Regions from separate parts of the Methyloferula stellata AR4 genome, predicted to be linked through region 2. Evidence: predicted binding sites of a transcription regulator. Region 2 holds the regulator's gene; the other holds the start of a gene.

Region 1 (9,481 bases), 460 kb from region 2:
GCTTCGATGTTCGCGTTGCGTCGGCACGGTTTTATCTCCGGCCTCTCATGCCGGATGGCTGTCATGGGTTCGGTGCTTCTGCCTTGCGCCGCCCTTGCGCAAACATTTGATCCTGACGCGATCGAAGCGCTCTTGAAGGCCGAAGCGGCGCCCGGCGCGCAAGCGCCCCGCGCCGCGATGCCTGCCCCGCCGCAAGGCTCCGTCGAGACGCATGCCGCCGCGCAGCCTTCCACACCCAAGCCCGCGCCGGAGGATCTTTATCTCTCGAAAGATCCGCAGCCGACATTCACGACTGAAACGGCGCGCCTGACCGAAGAGGCGGCGCAAAACTATCTCACCATTGTCGAGGCGGGCGGCTGGCCTGTCGTGCCGTCCGGCGTCAAGCTTGCGCCGGGCGTGACGGGGCCGGCCGTCGCAACATTGAAGGAGCGATTGGCGATCGGCGGCGATCTCGACGCCACGGCTGCATCAGGCGACGCCTATGATGCCGCCGTCGAAGCTGCCGTCAAACGCTTCCAAGAGCGGCATGGGCTCGAACAGACCGGCGCGATCGGCGGACAGACCTTACGCGCGCTCAATATCACGGCGATTGCGCGCTATAACCAGCTTCTCGCCTCGGCGCGGCGCTTGCGCGCGATCAAATTTGCCTTTGGGCCGCGCTATGTCGTGGTCAATATTCCATCGGCCAATGTCGAGGCCATCGAAGAGGGCAAGGTCATCCGCCGCTATATCGCGGTCGTCGGAAAGACCGATCATCCCTCGCCCACGGTCGAAGCCAAGATCACCTCGATCAATCTCAATCCGACCTGGACTGTGCCGGCCTCCATCGTCAAAAACGAAATCATCCCGCATATGCAGGCCAACCCCGGCTATCTGGCGAAGGAGCATATTCGCATCCTCGATCAGGCCGGCGCGGAAGTGAATCCAGCGACAATCGATTGGGCGACCAATTCCGCGGCCTCCTTCACGCTGCGGCAGGACTCGGGCGAGACCAATTCGCTCGGCACTTTGCGCATCGACATGCCGAACAAGGATGCGGTCTATATGCACGACACGCCCTCCAAAAGCCTGTTTTCGGCAAGCGTGCGGTTCGGGTCGCATGGCTGCGTGCGGGTCTCGAAAGTCGAAGATCTCGCGGCTTGGCTGCTGGAGAATAACAGCGGCGCAGATCCATCTTCCGGGTCCGGCTGGACCGCGCAAACGCTCGATGCGGCAATCGCGCTTGGCACGCGGATGGACGTCAAACTGACGAAGCCCGTGCCGGTCGCCTGGGTCTATCTGACGGGCTATGCGACGCCCGATCATGTCGTGCATTTCCGCAACGACGTTTACGATCTCGACAATGGCGTCGACACGACGCCGACCGCTTCGATACCGCCGCATCCGCAGCAGCAATCGTCAGTGGCCCCAGGCAAGCCTGTCACGCCCGTAACGAAGAGCCTGCTCGAGTAGCTCAGCGTTGCACTTTACGCCTGCGCGATCGCGTGAAACGCATAGCCGCGATAGAGCGCCTGATGGCTCAGCATCAAGCCCCGTGCGCGCGTTTCCGCCTTCAGCTCGCGCGTGATCTCGACGCGCGGCACGACATCGAAAAGATCGAGCCAATTTTTGAGCGCCCTGCGAAACCATATGGGCATTCCCGCCTGATCGCCGAAATCGACGACATGCAAAGACCCGCCGGCGCTAAGAAGATCGAACGCATGCACGAGCGTTTCCTGCCACGGCGGGATCATCGACAAGGCGTAGGAAATGAAGATCCGGTCGAAATCCCTACGGCCGAAAAGCACGTGCGGATCGAAGCTGGAGGCATCTCCTTGCGCCAGCGTGATCCGCTGACCGAGTCCCGCCCGATCCACCGATCTTTGCGCCTGCGCCAGCATCACGGACGACACATCGACGCCGTAAAAATGCGCATTTCGGTAGGCCCGCGCGGCGCAAATGAGATTGCGCGCGGTTCCGCAGCCGACTTCGAGCACAGAGCCGCCGGAGGGTGGCGCGAGGCTTTCGATCAGGCGATCGCGGCCGAGCAGGTAGGGTTTGCGGGTCAGATCATAGATGTGGCGCTGATGGCGATACATCTTGTCCATCAAAATCGCGGCGTCTTGCATGTCCCGCACCCCGATCATCTTAAACGCATGATCTTTTCAAGATCATGCTTCGGCATAAAGTTTCGACGCATGATCTTATCCGAAAAGTCCGCACCTTTTCGAGATCATGCTCGGCGTAAAGTTCTGACGCATGATCTTAATCCGAAAAGTCTGCAACTTTTCGGGATCATGCTTTGACGTAAAGATGGAAGCCGCCATAGATCGACGAACGGTCCTGCCGCGTGAACGTGCGGCAGCGCGCCGCATCATAGGTCCAATGCGAGAGGATGTCGGCCGGCACGCGGCCGGGTAGAAGTCTCTCATCGGCGGCGGTACGGAAAATGACCCGCGCACCGGGACGCGCGGTGCGCGTGATCTCGCTCCACAGTTCCGTCAGATCGTCGTCCGTCATCCAATCCTGCGCATCGAGCAGGACATAGGCATCAAGCGTATCTTTGCCGCAGCATTGCAAATAATCGATCATGGATGCGTGGCGGACATCAACGCGGTCGCAACGTCCACGCAACGCCTCGAAATGGACGCGTTCGAGGTAAGGCGGGGTTGCCGGATCCGGCTTATTCTCATAGCCACGCGCCAAGGCCTGCCAAGCGAAATAATTCGTCGAAAGGTCGAAGTCGCAGGCCAAGCGGCGCGTCCGCTCGCGCAGAACCGCGACCATGTCGCCATCGCCGTCACGCGCCAAGGCCCTATATTGTGACGGCGGAATCCCCAGCCCGTAAAGCGAGGCAGGGCGCCCGATCAGCCAGCGGATGAAGCTCTTTTCAAAGAGAGGCGCGATCACCTGTTCAAACAATTCGTGCTGTTCGTCGCGCGAGCGCGCCTTCAACAATGCCTTCAGATCGCAGCCGTAGAGGCTCGCCAAGGCATGCGTGACGCCGATGAAATTGCCGAGCAAGCCATAACGATAGAAGTTTTTGGAAAAATGCGCGATGCGCCGCGAGCCCATGATCATCCGGCCGTCCCAATAGGCGCGCGACGCGGCATCGAGATTCGGGCGGATGAACCGGTCGTAGGCTGCGATATTTTCAGGCCGGTCGGCGCGGCCGAAGAAGAGAAAGAAGCTCTCGTAATCCGGCAGATGTTTTGCCGCGCAAAGTTTCAGCCGGTTGAGTGCGATGTGAGCGCCGTTGAGATCAATGGCGGTGATCTTCGCCGGCCCGTCGACGAGATAGCTCAAAACATTGCAGCCGCCTGACGCGATCGTGACGAGATGATCGCTGGGGCGCAACGCCAAGGCCTCCATGTCGACGGCCGGATCTTCCCAAATCTGCGGATAGACCAGCCCTCTGAAGGCGAAAGTGAAAAGACGTTCGAGAACACCCGCCTGCGACAGACTCTTGTTGCGATGGACAGCTGCGCTCAGTCCCGCGGCCGTTGTCCGCCGCATCACATTCACACTGTCGACCAATCGCTTTCCCCTCGTCCAAACAATGCTCCTTCTTATGCGCGTTGCGCATGTCCGCACGTTCCAACTGTCGGAAGACAATCGGAAATGCGTTGAAACGAGCTGTGAAAGCGCATTCGAAACGCAAGAAGGAGCTATCGTGCTCGCTCTAGGGTGTTCGAATGACAGTGAGATGACCAAAGCTGCCGGCTGTCATAAAACCAGTTGGAAATTCTCCAACTACCGCGCAGCGTAATCAGATCTTCGGCAGATGCCCCGCTTTGACGAACAGAGTGCAGCCTGAGACCGAATAAGGCGTATGTTCGCTGCCTGCCGGATCTCTGATCCAAGTGCCTGCCGGATAGTCTCCATGCTCGTCGCTGAAGGTGCCGTCGAGGACGAGGATTTCCTCGCCGGCCGGATGCATATTGCGCTCCAATTGCAGGCCCGGCGCCAGGCGGATGAGATAGGTCGATTCGCCTTCGAAATCGTGGAGAGGCAGCACCGCCATTCCATCGCGGCCCGCGCGCATCCAGTCGCCGGGCTTCGTTTCGATAACGACCCTCGCGACGTCTTTCGGCGAGAACTGCCAAAGCTTTACGAAGAGCAGGCAGCCGTGCTTAGTGAAGGGGCTATGCGAGGTGCCGATCGGATCGCGAAGATAAGTGCCCTCGGGATAGCGTCCGTGCTCGTCCTCGAAAAGCCCATCAACGACGAAGACCTCTTCGCCGCCGCCATGCACATGATGCGGGAAAAAGCTGCCCGGCTCAAAGCGCACAAGCGTGGTCGCGCGCGCGATCTCATCGCCGATCCGGTCGAGCATCAAGCGGTCAACGCCCTTTTGCGGCGAAGCCACCCATTCGGCCTCACCGGGACGAACCACTTCCTTGCGTGAAAAATCCGCGCGAACCTGCATCAGTTTGACCTGCCCCGTACCGAGCCTTTTAGGTGAAGCGGGTTGAGGTTTTAGCCGATCGCGGCGCAGGCTTCCATCTTTTCGGTCGCTCCAGGGTCATTGCGGCCGGAGCGAAGCTCCTCGCAATGGCGGATAGATGATTGAGTCCTGATCTTAAATGACCATGTGGGGACCGAATTCCGCGGCGGGAATCGGCTCGAGGAAGGCGATTGCAAATCCGTCTTCGAAACAGCGCACGGTCAGACCGCGCCGCCCTTTACCTCCGTCAAGGACAATGGGGGCGCCGACCGGCGGCCGGTACGGGCTGCAAAGCGCGAGGCCCGACGTCGAAATATTGATGATTCGTGCCGTTTGCACGGTGCCTTCGGCATCCATGAACTGGCAGGTTGTTTGCTTTGGCACGATGCGCTGCGCCCGTCTTTCCTTGAAGGACGCAAAGTCCAGATCGCTCGCGCCCTGGCCCAAACAGGCTTTGAACCAAGCCAGCTTTTGCGCGATGCGATCTTGATAGGCGTCGCCGACATCGATACGCAATCCCGCCGCCATCAAGCCCGTGATGACCCCATGCAGCTCGCCCAGAAGATCGAGATTGAGGTCAATGCGATCGCCGAGATGGCCTGCCACCTCGCAGGACAGAGCAATCTGATTGGGATCGATCTGCAACGTCCGGCAGGAGTGCAGCTTCCCGTCGGCGAGTGAATAATGTCCGAAAAGCTGGAGCCGCAGAAGCGTGATGCCACCCAGGCTCGGCATGAGCGCGGCCTTGAACTCGGCTGGCGCGGTCACGCCCGGCGCCGGCGCTAGAGCCAAAATACGCACGGGATGTTCGAAACGTTGGATGCCCATAAATTCTTCCTTTGTGCGCAGGCTTGAGATCAAAGGATGTTTTCAGAATGAGGACGAAACGTATGAAGATTCGTTAAAATGCGCGTTAATTGGACAAAAGACCTATGCCGATACGGCAGTACACCAGCAACACGTTGATTTTTAATGAATTACAGAGGCTCAAGACTTGCTGGGAGAAGTTTCCTATAGTTAAGATACCAAGCCCAGTTCCACTCTCAGGCGCGCTCTCGCCCTGACCGGCAGCCAACCGCCCCGGACATACTGATGAAACTCGAATTCGCAGATCTCTCCAAAGACGGCCTGATCCTTTACCCGCGTCCGCTCGCCGATCGCGCCCCGAGCCCGGTGGCAACGGCCGCGACGCCACAAGCCTTTCTCGATCAGGACCGCGATCTCCCCGAGCTTGTCGGCATCGTGCCAAACCTTCGGGATTTTGCCTGCGGCGACGATTACAATGTCGGAGCCTTCGAGATTAAGGCGCAGGGCACGAACACGATCTGCGTGCCGAGCAATCTGCCGCATCTTCTGCCGACCACGGCGCTGATCATCGACGATTTCTATCATCACGCCGGTACGACGGTCGCCGATCAGTGCCAGATCAGCCTGCAATTCTTCCGCACCAATTACGAAGCCGGCGATCATCTTCTCTTCGACCGCATTCATCGTCATGCGACCGAAGGCAAGATGGTGATCTATGTCGTGACCGCGATCGATCCGGCGGAAGGCGCGGACCCGAACGCGCTCGGCACGGAATTCTATTCGGCCTCCGTCATGGGCAAGCGCATCAGCCGCCCGAAGCTCGCGGCATCGGCTGACGATTTCAAAAAGCAATATATCGATCCGGGCGTGGTCGCGGCCCCCGGCGGCGCCATCATCCGCTTCAGCGAAACGACATTGCATGCAGCACCCGATATCACCCATGTCTCGATGATCGGCGGCGGCATCTTCGGCTCGACCGGCAGGAAGGCCTTGCGCCGGTCGCTATTGAACATCATCGCGAGCTATAAGCAGGGCGATGGCGCGGTCTATGGCCGGAGCCGGCCGCCGAACGATCATCGCGAAACGCCGGTTCAAAACATTGAGGAAAGGCGCGAGGATTATCGCGCCGCCGCCCTCCGCGTCATGGCCGAGAGCATGGCGTCGGATGCGGTGGGATAGAACAGCGAAACGGCCCGATCAAAAGAGTATCGAGCGCCACCTGCCCGGTTGCTTCAAAACCGATTGCCGGACCTATGCCTGCCATGTCGTGATTAACGCTCGTTATCCTTACCCGCCATCATGCGCCGGCACAAATCATCGGCGTCCCTAGAGCCTTGCTTCCTTGACGTGTATCAATGGGCTTGGACAGGTGTGCGATAAGAAGTGGGAAGAAGGAGAAAGTCCGAGATGTTCCAGCGCATTTTGATCGCCACGGATGGTTCCTCATTTGCCGCTGGTGCGGCAGCGCTGGCCGTGAAACTCGCCTCATCATTAGGGGCCGAACTTGTCGCGCTAACGGTCGAGATGGAATTCCCTGCCTATCTGTTCTCTGAAGTCGAGGTCCGCCATGCGGAACAAGCGCTTCAGAAACGTTCGGGTGAGATCCTGACAGAAGTCACCGAGATGGCTCGGCAAGCCAATGTTCCCTGCAAGACCCAAAGCATTGCCCATGAAGCGCCGTTTCGAGCCATACTGGACGCCGCTGCGGCGGAGGGATGCGATATTATCGTGATGGGGTCGCACGGCCGCGGCGGGCTCGCATCTCTTGTCTTGGGAAGCGTGACACAAAAGGTATTGGCGAATACCAGCTTGCCGGTTCTTGTGTCGCGTTGAGCAGCTATAATGGCTCATTAAGCATGGAGCCAGCCCACTTGAATTGGACGCTCATCGCGGTTGCTTGATTACAATTAAGATGCATGGAGCGCCACCGCACGATTTTTTTAAAGGACACGAGCACAGGTACTTCGAGCTGCCCCCTTTGCCGGATCTCCCGAGCCAAATCTCAACAATGAGCGCGCGATGAATCAAATGGACGAGTCAGCTGCGCTTACCATTCCGGCCGTCTCGGGCTTATCCGCCAGCGAAGCCATCTTGCGGCTGCAGCATGACGGTCCCAATAGTCTGCCTCAAGAAAAAAGCCGCGACTTGGCGCGCATCGTTCTCGATGTCATTCGCGAACCCATGCTGCAGCTTCTCCTCGCCGCGGGCGTGATCTATCTGGTGCTCGGCGATCTTGCTGAAGCCTTGATCCTGCTTGCTTTCGCAGTCCTTAATGTTGTCCTTGTCGTCGTTCAGGAAAGCCGGACGGAAAAGGCGCTCGCCGCCCTCAAGGATCTCTCGGCGCCACGCGCCCTTGTGCTGCGCGACGGTCGGCGCCAACGCGTTTCAGCCCATGATTTGGTTATCGGCGATATCGTCATCGTCTCGGAAGGGGATCGTGTCCCGGCCGACGCCGCGCTCATCGAGGCTGTCAATCTCGAAGTGGATGAATCGCTTCTTACCGGGGAATCCATTCCGGTTCGAAAAATCGCAGGCATGGGGACGGCGGAGGATGCGCGGCCAGGCGGAAATGACAGCCGCAATATATGGTCTGGCAGCCTGGTCGTTCGTGGCGAAGGCACGGCGCATGTCGTGGCGACTGGTCCGCGTACGGAAATGGGACGGATCGGCCGATCGCTCGCCACGCTCGAGACTGCCGCCTCGCCGCTTCACGAACAGACCGGCAGACTGGTCCGCCTGTTCGCCGCGGCCGGCCTAGGCAGCGCCATCCTGCTCACCGTCGTTTACGGGATTCTGCATGGCACCTGGGTGAAGGCCGTTCTCGCCGGGATCACCCTTGCGATGGCGACGCTTCCTGAAGAATTTCCGCTCGTTTTGACTATTTTCCTCATCATGGGTGCTTGGCGAATTGCCAAGAGCCACGTATTGGCGCGGCGATCGGCGGCGGTCGAGGCGCTTGGGGCGGCAACGGTTCTATGCGCCGACAAGACTGGAACGCTTACGCAGAATCGAATGAGCGTTGCAAAGCTTGTGAGCGGCAACGAGCATTTCTCGGTTACCGGCACCTCGGTCGCCGAACTCCCTGAACGCTTTCATCGTCTGGTCGAGTTCGCCATCCTTGCGAGCCGGCCCGATCCGTTCGATCCGATGGAGCGGGCCTTTCACGATCTAGGTCAGCACTATCTCGCCCATACGGAACATCTGCACTCAGACTTTGCCCTCGTCCGTGATTATGCTTTCTCACACGATCTGCTTGCGATGTCCCAGGTGTGGAAAGCCGCCGGCGGAGGAGACTATATCATAGCCGCCAAGGGCGCTCCCGAGGCGGTCGCCGACCTGTGCCATGTGAGTGGCGACACGCTCGATAAGATCCGGCAGGACATCGCCGCTTTGGCCGCCGGAGGCTTGCGCGTGCTTGCGATCGCCGAAGCGCAGTTCTCTGGCTCCGCCTGGCCGGCAGAGCAGCACGGCTTCGATTTTACTTTCGTCGGATTGGTCGGCCTAGCCGATCCGCTGAGGCCTGGCGTCCCCGACGCCGTGGCCGCCTGCGCCGCCGCAGGCATTCGAGTCGTGATGATCACGGGAGACCATCCGACCACAGCATGTGCGATCGCTCATCAGGCAGGCATTGCAACCGGCAATGTCATCACGGGACAGGAGCTTGCCGAACTCGCCGATGAACCTTTACGCAGGAGCCTCGAAAACACGTCCGTCTTTGCACGCATCATGCCTGAACAGAAGCTTCGTCTCGTCCAGGCCTTCGTCGCCAATGGCGATGTGGTCGTGATGACGGGGGATGGCGTGAACGATGCGCCATCGCTGAAAGCCGCTCATATCGGTGTCGCAATGGGTGGCCGCGGCACGGATGTCGCCCGCGAAGCGGCCGCCTTGGTCCTGCTCGACGATGATTTCACCAACTTGGTCACTGCTATCCGCCTAGGCCGAAGGATCGATGACAATCTCCGGAAGGCGTTTGGCTATATCCTCGCCGTTCACGTGCCGATCGCCGGCATGTCGCTCCTGCCGGTGCTTTTCGGCCTGCCTCTCTTATTGGGGCCGATCCACGTGGTTTTTCTTGAGCTCATCATCGACCCAGTCTCCTCGATCGTGTTCGAGGCAGAGCCCGAAGAGAAAGATGTCATGGCGCGCCCGCCAAGAAATCCCAAAGAGCCGCTGTTCGACCGCTCTCTGCTATTTCGCGGCCTGTTACAGGGTGGCGTGGTGCTCGCCGCGGCGCTCGCTGTCTTC
Region 2 (9,481 bases):
GCCATATCCATCACGCCACGATCCACCATGATTTCGGCGTCAGTTACATGAATACCGGCGATTGGGTGGAAAGCTGCACGGCTCTCGTCGAGAACCACGACGGCAGCTACGAAATCATCCGCTGGGCCGACGAATTGCGGCAATTGGCCTTCGTCGAACGCGCCGCGATGCTCGCACCCCAGGCGGAGGCCTCCGCCGCGTGAGCCGACTTCTGATCGCGACGGACGCATGGCACCCTCAGGTCAATGGGGTTGTGCGTTCGCTTGAGGCGATTGCTGCGCATGCGGCTTCCTTCGATATGGAAGTCCATTTCCTGACGCCGCAGAGCTTCCGCACTTTGCCTTTGCCGGGCTATGGCGAAATCAGGCTCGCTCTGGCCACCGCCTCGGCCGCGGCGGCGGCCATCACGCATGTCCAGCCGGACTTCATCCATATCGCGACGGAAGGGCCGATCGGGCTTGCCACGCGGCGCTGTTGCCTGCGTGCCGGCTTGCCGTTCAGCACCTCCTACCACACCCGCTTTCCGGAATATCTGGCGGCGCGCGCGCCGGTGCCCGTGTGGCTCAGCTATGCCTTCTTGCGGCGCTTTCACAATGCCGGCGCGGGCACGATGGTGAGTTCTCCGAGCCTTGAAAGAAATCTCATAAAGCAAGGTTTCAAAAGGCTTTTGCACTGGTCGCGGGGCGTCGATGAAACGCTGTTCCGGCCGCGTGCCGAGCAGGTTTTGGATCTGCCGCGGCCGATTTTCCTGTTTGTCGGGCGGATCGCCGTCGAGAAAAATGTCGAGGCCTTCCTGCGCCTGGAACTGCCGGGCTCGAAAGTCGTGGTCGGAGACGGCCCCATGCTTGGACAGTTGAAGGCGGCTTTTCCGGAAGCCCATTTCATGGGGCCGCAGCAGGGCGAAGAGCTGGCGCGGACCTATGCCTCCTCGGATGTCTTCGTGTTTCCGAGTCTGACGGATACGTTCGGCATCGTTCTTCTCGAAGCGCTTGCCTCCGGCCTGCCGGTCGCCGCCTATCCGGTGATGGGCCCGCTCGACGTGATCGGGGAATCGAAAGCGGGGGTGCTCGATCACGATCTGCAGCGGGCGGCGTTGGCCGCTCTCGAAATCCCGCGCGAGTTGTGCCGGGCGCATGCCACGACCTTCACCTGGAAGCGCAGCGCGGCCCAGTTCTTCGGGAATATCCATACTGTTCTGGGGCCGGCCGGCCGGCTTCGGAAACGCAAGCCCGTGGTCGCCTGGGGCCGCCCCGCTTGAACCGGGCTTTTGACAGCTATTTTACTGACAACAATCTGTCATTGAACTGTCACTACCCTATAGTAGCACCGTTGAATGGGTCGGGCCCCATTGCCGCATCGCTTGCGCTGTTTCATCCGTCCAGCTCGATCCGTTCAACAGCCGAAGAGGCATCACATGCAATCAACACGTTTTTTGAGAACCGCTGTTCTGGCGCTCGCCATGGGCGTGAGCGCGATTGCGCAAGCCGCTGATATTACAGGGGCTGGCGCGACTTTCCCTTATCCGATCTACGCCAAATGGGCAGATGCCTATAAAAAGGAAACGGGCAACGGCCTCAATTATCAATCGATCGGCTCGGGCGGTGGTATCAAGCAGATCAAGGCCCAGACGGTGACCTTCGGCGCCAGCGATGCGCCATTGAAGGGCGACGAGCTCGCGGCCAGCAATCTGGTTCAATGGCCGATGGTCATGGGCGGCATCGTGCCCGTCGTCAACATCGACGGCATCGCACCTGGCGAACTCGTGCTCGACGGTCCGATGCTCGCCAAGATCTTCCTCGGCGAAATCAAGACCTGGGATGACCCGGCGATCAAGAAGCTCAATCCCAGCGCCAAATTGCCGTCGGCTGCGATCGCCGTCGTGCATCGCTCGGACGGTTCGGGCACGACCTTCAATTTCACCAATTATCTGTCCAAAGTGTCGGCGGATTGGAAAGCCAAGGTCGGCGAGAATACCTCGGTTGAATGGCCGGCTGGCATCGGCGCCAAGGGCAACGAAGGCGTCGCCAATAATGTGATGCAGACCAAGGGCTCGATCGGCTATGTCGAATTCGCCTATGCGAAGCAAAACAAGCTGACCTATACCGGCTTGGTCAACAAGGAAGGCAAGAACGTCGAGCCGACCATGGCGTCCTTCCAAGCCGCCGCCGCCAACGCGGATTGGGCCAATGCGCCCGGCTTCTACCAGATCCTCACGGATCAGCCCGGCGCGGCCTCTTGGCCGATCACGGCTGCGACCTTCATCCTGATGCAAAAGAAGCCGCAGGACCTCGCCGCCGCCACTGAAGCGCTCAAGTTCTTCAGTTGGGCCTATGCGAAGGGCGACAAGATGGCTGAAGAGCTTGACTACATCCCGCTTCCCGACAATGTCGTCGCTCTGGTGAAAAAGACCTGGGCGGCCGACCTCAAGGGCAGCGACGGCAAGCCCTTGCTGAATTAATAAGGTCTTGAAAGCGGCAAGCCGCGGACATGCGTCTCCGCGGCTTGCTTCTCTGAGGACGATGTGGACCCTTAATTTGATATCCTGCCGTTCCTTCGTTCTTCTCTGATATACGGACCGTAGTTTGGCTGACCTCACCATCGACACCTATACGATGCAGCTCGACAAAGAGCATAAGCGTGCTCGGGTTTTCACCCGATTCCGGCTGAGCGATGGGCTTTTCCGGCGTTGCACATTTTCTGCGGTCATGCTCGTCTTGGCCCTTCTCGGCGGCGTCATGATTGCGCTGGCCTATGGTTCGCTTCCTGCGTTCCAGGCCTTCGGCTTTGGTTTTTTCGTCACCGAGGTTTGGAACCCGGTCACCGATAAATTCGGCGCGCTGGCCCCGATCTACGGTACCGTTGTCACATCACTTATCGCCATGCTCATTGCCGTCCCTGTCGGCATCGGAAGCGCGATTTTCCTGACCGAACTTTGCCCGCAATCGCTGCGGCGGCCGATCGGCGTTGCGATCGAACTACTCGCTGCGATTCCCTCGATCATTTACGGCCTCTGGGGCCTTTTCATTCTTGCGCCCTTCCTGCAGCAGTATGTCCAGCCAGCCCTCATTTCGCTTTTCGGCAACATCCCGATCCTGTCGACGCTTTTCGCCGGGCCGCCTTATGGAATCGGCATTCTGACGGCCGGCTTCGTTCTGGCCATTATGGTGCTTCCGTTCATCACCTCGATCTCGCGCGATGTTTTCGAGACGGTGCCGCCGGTCTTGAAAGAGGCGGGCTATGGCCTCGGCTGCACCACCTGGGAAGTCTCGCGGAACGTGGTGCTGCCTTACACGGGCGTTGGCGTGATCGGCGGGATCATGCTCGGTCTTGGGCGCGCGCTCGGCGAAACCATGGCGGTCACTTTCGTTATCGGCAATGCGCATCGAATCTCCGGATCCATACTGGCCCCCGGAACGACGATCTCGGCGTCGATCGCCAATGAATTCACCGAGGCCGTCGGCGACCTTTACACGTCGGCTTTGATCGAACTTGGCTTCATTCTGTTCATCATTACCTTCATCGTCTTGGCGATCTCGCGGTTCTTGCTCTTGCGCATCGAACAGAAAAAGGGCGTTTGAACCATGTCCCGTTACGCGCAGCGCCGGCGTCTCAATTTCTTCTCGATCGGCCTTTGCTATGCAGCGGCGGCCTTCGGGCTTGGTTTTCTATTGCTGATCCTCATCGCCCTTGTCGGGAAGGGCGTGCGAGGCTTCTCGCTCGATCTCTTCACGCAGATGACCCCGCCACCCGGAAGCAAGGGCGGTCTCCTCAATGCCATTTATGGCAGTCTCATCATGACCTTCCTCGGTGTCGCCATAGGGACGCCGTTGGGCATGCTGGCCGGCACCTACATGGCCGAATATGGCCGCGGCACGAAACTGACCTTTATCGTGCGCTTCATCAACGACATCCTGCTCAGCGCGCCTTCGATCGTCATTGGCCTTTTCGTTTACGAGATCATGGTCTCGAAAATGGGCCATTTCTCCGGCATCGCCGGCGCCGTCGCCCTTGCGATCATCGTGATACCGGTCGTCGTGCGGACAACCGAAGACATGCTGCTGCTCGTCCCCGCGCAGATGCGGGAGGCGGCGACGGCGCTTGGCCTGCCGCGTTTTCATGTGATCACCAAGATCGCCTATAAGGCCGCGAGCGCCGGCCTCGTGACCGGTATCCTCCTGGCGATCGCCCGCGCCAGCGGCGAGACGGCGCCCTTGCTTTTCACGGCGCTGAACAATCAATTCTTCAGCTCCAACCTCAACGCGCCCATGGCCAGCCTGCCGGTCATTATTTTCCAGTTTGCGTTGAGCCCCTATGCGGACTGGCAGCAACTGGCCTGGTCAGGCGCGCTGATTGTCACCGCCGCTGTTCTTTGTCTTTCCATCGCAGCGCGCGTGCTCGCCCGCAAGGGGGTGGGCGGATGAATGACGGAATGAAAATGCTCGGGTCCTTTAACGCGTCTCATGCGTCGGTCTTATCGCCCTCTGCGCCTGTCTCAGCTTGGAAAGTGACTTCGGCATGAATGATACTCGCACCCGGCAAACGCGCGGGATTTCGTCCGGGGGCGCGCCGCGCGTCCTTGTGGTCGAGGATGAGGCAGCGCTCGGTCTGCTTCTCACCTATAATCTCGAAGCCCAGGGTTTCGACGTCGAATGCGTCGAACGTGGCGACGACGCGGAACTGCGCCTGAGCGAAGCGCCGCCCGATCTCGTCATCCTCGACTGGATGCTGCCGGGCGTTTCGGGGCTCGAAATCTGCCGCCGCCTGCGCGCGCGGGAAAGCACGAGATCGCTGCCGGTCATTATGCTGACCGCACGCGGCGAAGAGGGCGAACGCGTGCGCGGCCTCTCCGTCGGGGCGGATGACTATGTGGTAAAGCCCTTTTCTGTGCCGGAGCTTTTGGCGCGGGTGCGCGCCTTGTTGCGACGGGTGCATCCGGCGCGGATCGCGCCTTTGCTTTCGATCGGCGATTTGGAGCTTGATCGCGGCACGTGGCGGGTGCGCCGCGGCGGCCGCTCGCTTCACATCGGCCCGACGGAATTTCGCCTTCTCGAATGTCTCATGGAGCGGCCTGGGCAGATTTTCTCGCGGGCACAATTGCTCGACAGTGTCTGGGGCCACGCGGCCGAAATCGACGAGCGAACCGTCGATGTTCATGTCGGACGGTTGCGCAAGGCTCTGTCACAGCCGGATGAGGAAGATCCGATCCGTACCGTCCGCGGCGCGGGCTATGGTTTCGATGAAACCTTCGGCAAGGTGAGGAATTAGATTTTTGTAGCTAAAGCGTTCATGATGAGGGGCGGCCCGCGAGTCCTCGAAACGCGCGGCGCCCTGACAGCAGTCACTTCGGATATTGGTCGAGTATATCGGACGACATGACCTTTACGATCATCATGCTCGCAGTCGCGGGGCTTCTGCTCTTCCTCCAATATTTGACGGCCTTTCTGGCCTGGCTGCGTTGTCGTCCGTCGCGCGGCCGGCGCGACGCTCTGGCCTTGGAGAAGGTGGACACGTTTCCAGCGATCAGCCTGGTCCGGCCGCTGTGCGGGCTCGAGAGTTTTTCGGGCGACACGCTGCGCAGTTCTTTCACGTTGAGCTATCCGTCCTACGAACTGCTTTTTTGCGTCGCCGATCCATCGGATCCGATCATCCCTTGGGTGAGAGCGGCCATGCGCACCTATCCCGAGGTGCCGAGCCAGCTCATCATCGGCGACGAGAAGATCAGCATCAATCCAAAGCTGAACAATATGGTGCGCGGCTGGCAGACGGCACGCTTCGACCGGATCGCCTTTATCGACAGCAATGTCCTTCTCGCCCCCGACTTTTTGCAGAGCCTGATTCATGCGCTGCGCGACGATACAGGCGTCGTCTCGGCGCCGCCGATCGGGCTTTCGCCGCGCGGGTTCTGGGCGCATCTCGAATGCGCCTTCCTCAATACCTATGAGGCGCGCTGGCAATATGCGGCGGATGCTTTTGCGATGGGCTTCGCGCAAGGCAAGACCCTGTTTTTCCGCCGCTCCGAATTGGAGAGCGGCTTCATGGAGCTCGCGGATGAACCGGCCGAAGACGCGGCCTCGACCAAAATGGTGCGCCGGCGGGGCCTGAAGGCACGCCTTGCCATGCCTTCGTCGCAGCCACTCGGCGAAAGAAGCGTCAAGGATGTGTGGTCGCGGCAATTGCGCTGGGCGCGGTTGCGGCGCGTGACGTTCCCGATGGAGTTCGTCCCGGAAATTCTGACCGGAGCTGCGGTGCCGCTTCTGGCTTTGGCGCTTGCGGCCTATACGGCGGGTTTTTCGGTACCGCTCGCCGTTCTTCTCTATATTTTGGCGTGGTACGCGCCCGAGATCATCTTGGCGAAGCTCTGTCGCTGGCCGATCAACCCTTCTCTCGCGTTGGCGCTTCCTTTGCGCGACGGCATGATTCCGGCGCTATGGGTCGCGGCTTGGATGGGCCGCAACTTTACGTGGCGCGGCAATGGAATCGAGGTCGATGCGGCGAGCCCGCGCGGGTTTCGGCCGCGCGCCGCGACTTCGACAAAGCTCGTCTGGAAGCGGGTTCGGACGTCCTGGGATCGCGCCTTTCCGCGCTGAATCGCAACTTCAAGCGCGTTGCTCAAGCCTTTGTTTCAAAGACTATTTTTTCCGAAAAGTCGGGCCCACTTTCCCGGATGATGCTTTAATTCAAGCCGCACAGCATTTGGCTTGACGCATTGCTGTGTCGGAAAGCTCCTTGGATGCGCGGATCAAGTTCGCGCATGACGCCTTCTGACAATTCTATCGGAAGATCCGATGTTCTAGCGTTCTTTCTGTGCGTGCCAGCGGCCACCGCATTGCTGCGTCGGAACCGACCAGGCGCCCTGGCCGGATGCGCCTCTCAAGCGTCCTGAGACATGCGCAACGTCCGTTCCGCGATGGAAGGCGAAAGAGACGACACCATCCCCGCCGACGCGGCCAAAGGGCTGAACCGCGCTGTCGCTCGTAGCGACAATGAGACCATCGGACACGGTCACAGAGCCGCTCGCCGTCCTTTGGCAGTCGCCCACGTCCGTCGTGGCGTCGATCCGATAGGTGCCATCATAATTGGTCGCCGCAAAAGCAGGCAGGCTCACTGCGGCCACGAGCGTCAAAGCGAGGCCAACGTGTAAAAAACGCGAAGATTTCATCATCGGAACGGCTTGGACCAGGACGTGAAGGGGACGAAAAGCGCGAATTGGCTTTCCACCGGTAGCATATGCCGCAAAAGCCCTGTGCGATGCAACAGGCGTCATGACGCGCCTGGGAGAAAGTCGGGGCCTGGCGCTAAACTCTTGCAGTCCTGGACTTTTCCATCGAGGCTTCTGCGGGCCAGACGGCGAGGGCACTCTCGAAGGTGTCATTTGCGGGTCATTCCGAATTGGATAATCTCTATGAGATTAAGGCTCAATCTGGCCGCCGCATCAGACGGTCGCACAAGCGACGCATCCCATTCTGTCGAACGTTTCGTTCGGCATATCGTTTTTAACAGAACAAACTCGGCACCGCCGGAAAAGGCGGGCTTGTAAGCACCAACCAGGGGTGAGGAAACATTATGGCGCAAGCAAAAACTGCGATTACGATCGTATTGGGCGGCCTGCTGCTGGCTTCGACCGGTGCTCTGCCGGCAGCCGCGCAAAAGCCGGCGGCGGAGGCACCCGCGCAAGATGCCACGATGAACAAGCTTCAAGACTTCAAGTCGACCGGCGCGCGCACCATTCCCTCCGTACCTCAAGGCGGCGAAAAGGCGGCGGCGATTAAGAAGACTTTGGAGACCATCAAGCTCCCGCCGGGATTCAAGATCAGCCTCTATGCGCTCGTGCCGGATGCGCGCATGATCGCGGTCGGGCCGCAGGGCGTCGTCACGTTCGTCTCGACCCGCAAGACGAAGATCTACAGTTTGACCGATCGCGGCCACGTGGGCGCTGCCGAGGACGTGCGCGAGTTCGCGCCGACGATCGAGTTCAACAATCCGAACGGGATCTGCTTTTCGAAGGACGGGTTCCTGTTCACGGTCGAACAGAACCGGGTGCTGAACTTCCCGGCTGCGGAATTCTTCTACGAGAATCCGGATGTCGCGGTTTCGGAAGTGGTCAAGCAGGGAGCGCTGATCCCGGCGAGCGAAGAGAGCTTCAACCATTCGGCGCGCGTCTGCCGCGTCGGGCCGGACAACAAGCTCTACATCACGATCGGTCAGCCTTATAATGTCTACGCGCCCGCCAAATACGATCTCTATTATAAGTTCGGCATGGGCGGCATCATCAGGATGGACCGTGACGGCTCCAACCGCGAGGTTTTCGCGCATGGCATCCGCAACTCGGTCGGCATGGATTTCGCCGCCGACAAGACATTGTGGTTCACCGACAATCAGGTGGACGGCATGGGCGACGATCAGCCGCCGGGCGAACTCAATCACGCGACGAAGCCCGGCGAGAATTTCGGCTTCCCCTGGTATGGCGGTGGTCATACCAGGACCGCCGAATATAAGGACCAGACCCCGCCGGCGGATGTCGTGTTTCCGGTCGTCGAGGAGGCCGCTCACGCCGCCGATCTCGGCATGATGATCTATACGGGCAAGATGTTCCCGAAGGAATATCAAGGCGCGATCTTCTCCGCGCAACATGGCTCCTGGAACCGCACGGTGCCCGTGGGCGCCCGCGTCATGGTGACGAAGATCGACGCCGAGGGGAAGGCGCCGGACGGCTCGAAGCCCTTCGCGGAAGGCTGGCTCGACGAGGACGGCGAATATACCGGCCGCCCTGTTGACGTGGAGCAGATGCGCGACGGCTCGCTGCTCGTCTCGGACGATCTCGCCGGCGCGGTCTATCGCATCACCTATGAAGGCAAGAAGTAGGTCGACCTGCCAAGAGGCATGCGGTGCTTAAGATAAAATTCGCTGCGATAGCCGCCGTTCTGAGTTTGACCGGAACGGCGGTCTATGCCGATGGGTCTGCCGCGAATGGCGCGCAGAAGATCAAAACATTTGGCTGCATCACGTGTCACGGCCGCGATGGCGTTTCCAAACTAGCGGAAGCTCCGAACCTTGCCGGCCAAGTGCAAATCTATCTCACCTCGGCGCTCCAGGCCTACCGCACGGGCGGCCGCAAGAATGAGATGATGAATACGGTCGCGGAAAAGCTGACCGATTCCGATATTGCCGATTTGGCCACCTATTATTCGAGCATCGCGGTCAGCGTCGCGCCGCCGCCGAGACCGTAGTTTGCGCTAGCGCGGCGTCGAAAGACCGTCATTGCGAGCGAAGCAAAGCAATCCAGGACTCAAGCGGTGGCGTGGATTGCTTCGGAGCCATAGCCCGGCCTTCAGCCGGGCGCTTTTTATTTTCGACGGGCGTGCAAAGCACGCCCTATGGCTCCCGTAATGACGGCTCATTGAGCGAATCCTGGCCTATAGAAACTGGCTCAACCCAGGGATGGCTGACACGATCTGACCGATCCGTTCGTCGCCGGCCTTTT

The links. The regulator PhoB, encoded in region 2, activates phosphate uptake and scavenging genes when phosphate is short. The targets are predictions, from matches to a motif close to TGTCATNNANCTGTCAT.
Region 1: a site for PhoB is predicted at 3,675-3,691, ahead of A3OQ_RS0108800 (BtaA family protein). Genes of this name have one in related genera too.

Annotation. Positions count from the first base shown of each region.
Region 1 is NZ_ARWA01000001.1:1,787,928-1,797,408, reverse strand. Features, by position in the region: gene A3OQ_RS21810 (L,D-transpeptidase family protein) at 64-1,452, shown strand; gene A3OQ_RS0108805 (class I SAM-dependent methyltransferase) at 1,467-2,126, opposite strand; gene A3OQ_RS0108800 (BtaA family protein) at 2,275-3,516, opposite strand; gene A3OQ_RS0108790 (cupin domain-containing protein) at 3,749-4,408, opposite strand; gene A3OQ_RS0108785 (PilZ domain-containing protein) at 4,562-5,254, opposite strand; gene A3OQ_RS0108780 (hypothetical protein) at 5,519-6,412, shown strand; gene A3OQ_RS0108775 (universal stress protein) at 6,641-7,066, shown strand; gene A3OQ_RS0108770 (cation-translocating P-type ATPase) at 7,253-9,481, shown strand, end outside.
Region 2 is NZ_ARWA01000001.1:2,247,296-2,256,776, forward strand. Features, by position in the region: gene A3OQ_RS0110980 (UDP-2,3-diacylglucosamine diphosphatase) at 1-203, shown strand, start outside; gene A3OQ_RS0110985 (glycosyltransferase family 4 protein) at 200-1,258, shown strand; gene pstS (phosphate ABC transporter substrate-binding protein PstS) at 1,415-2,458, shown strand; gene pstC (phosphate ABC transporter permease subunit PstC) at 2,583-3,578, shown strand; gene pstA (phosphate ABC transporter permease PstA) at 3,582-4,421, shown strand; gene phoB (phosphate regulon transcriptional regulator PhoB) at 4,516-5,265, shown strand; gene A3OQ_RS0111010 (ceramide glucosyltransferase) at 5,373-6,587, shown strand; gene A3OQ_RS0111015 (hypothetical protein) at 6,791-7,162, opposite strand; gene A3OQ_RS0111020 (PQQ-dependent sugar dehydrogenase) at 7,564-8,862, shown strand; gene A3OQ_RS0111025 (c-type cytochrome) at 8,886-9,227, shown strand; gene A3OQ_RS0111030 (DUF2267 domain-containing protein) at 9,414-9,481, opposite strand, start outside.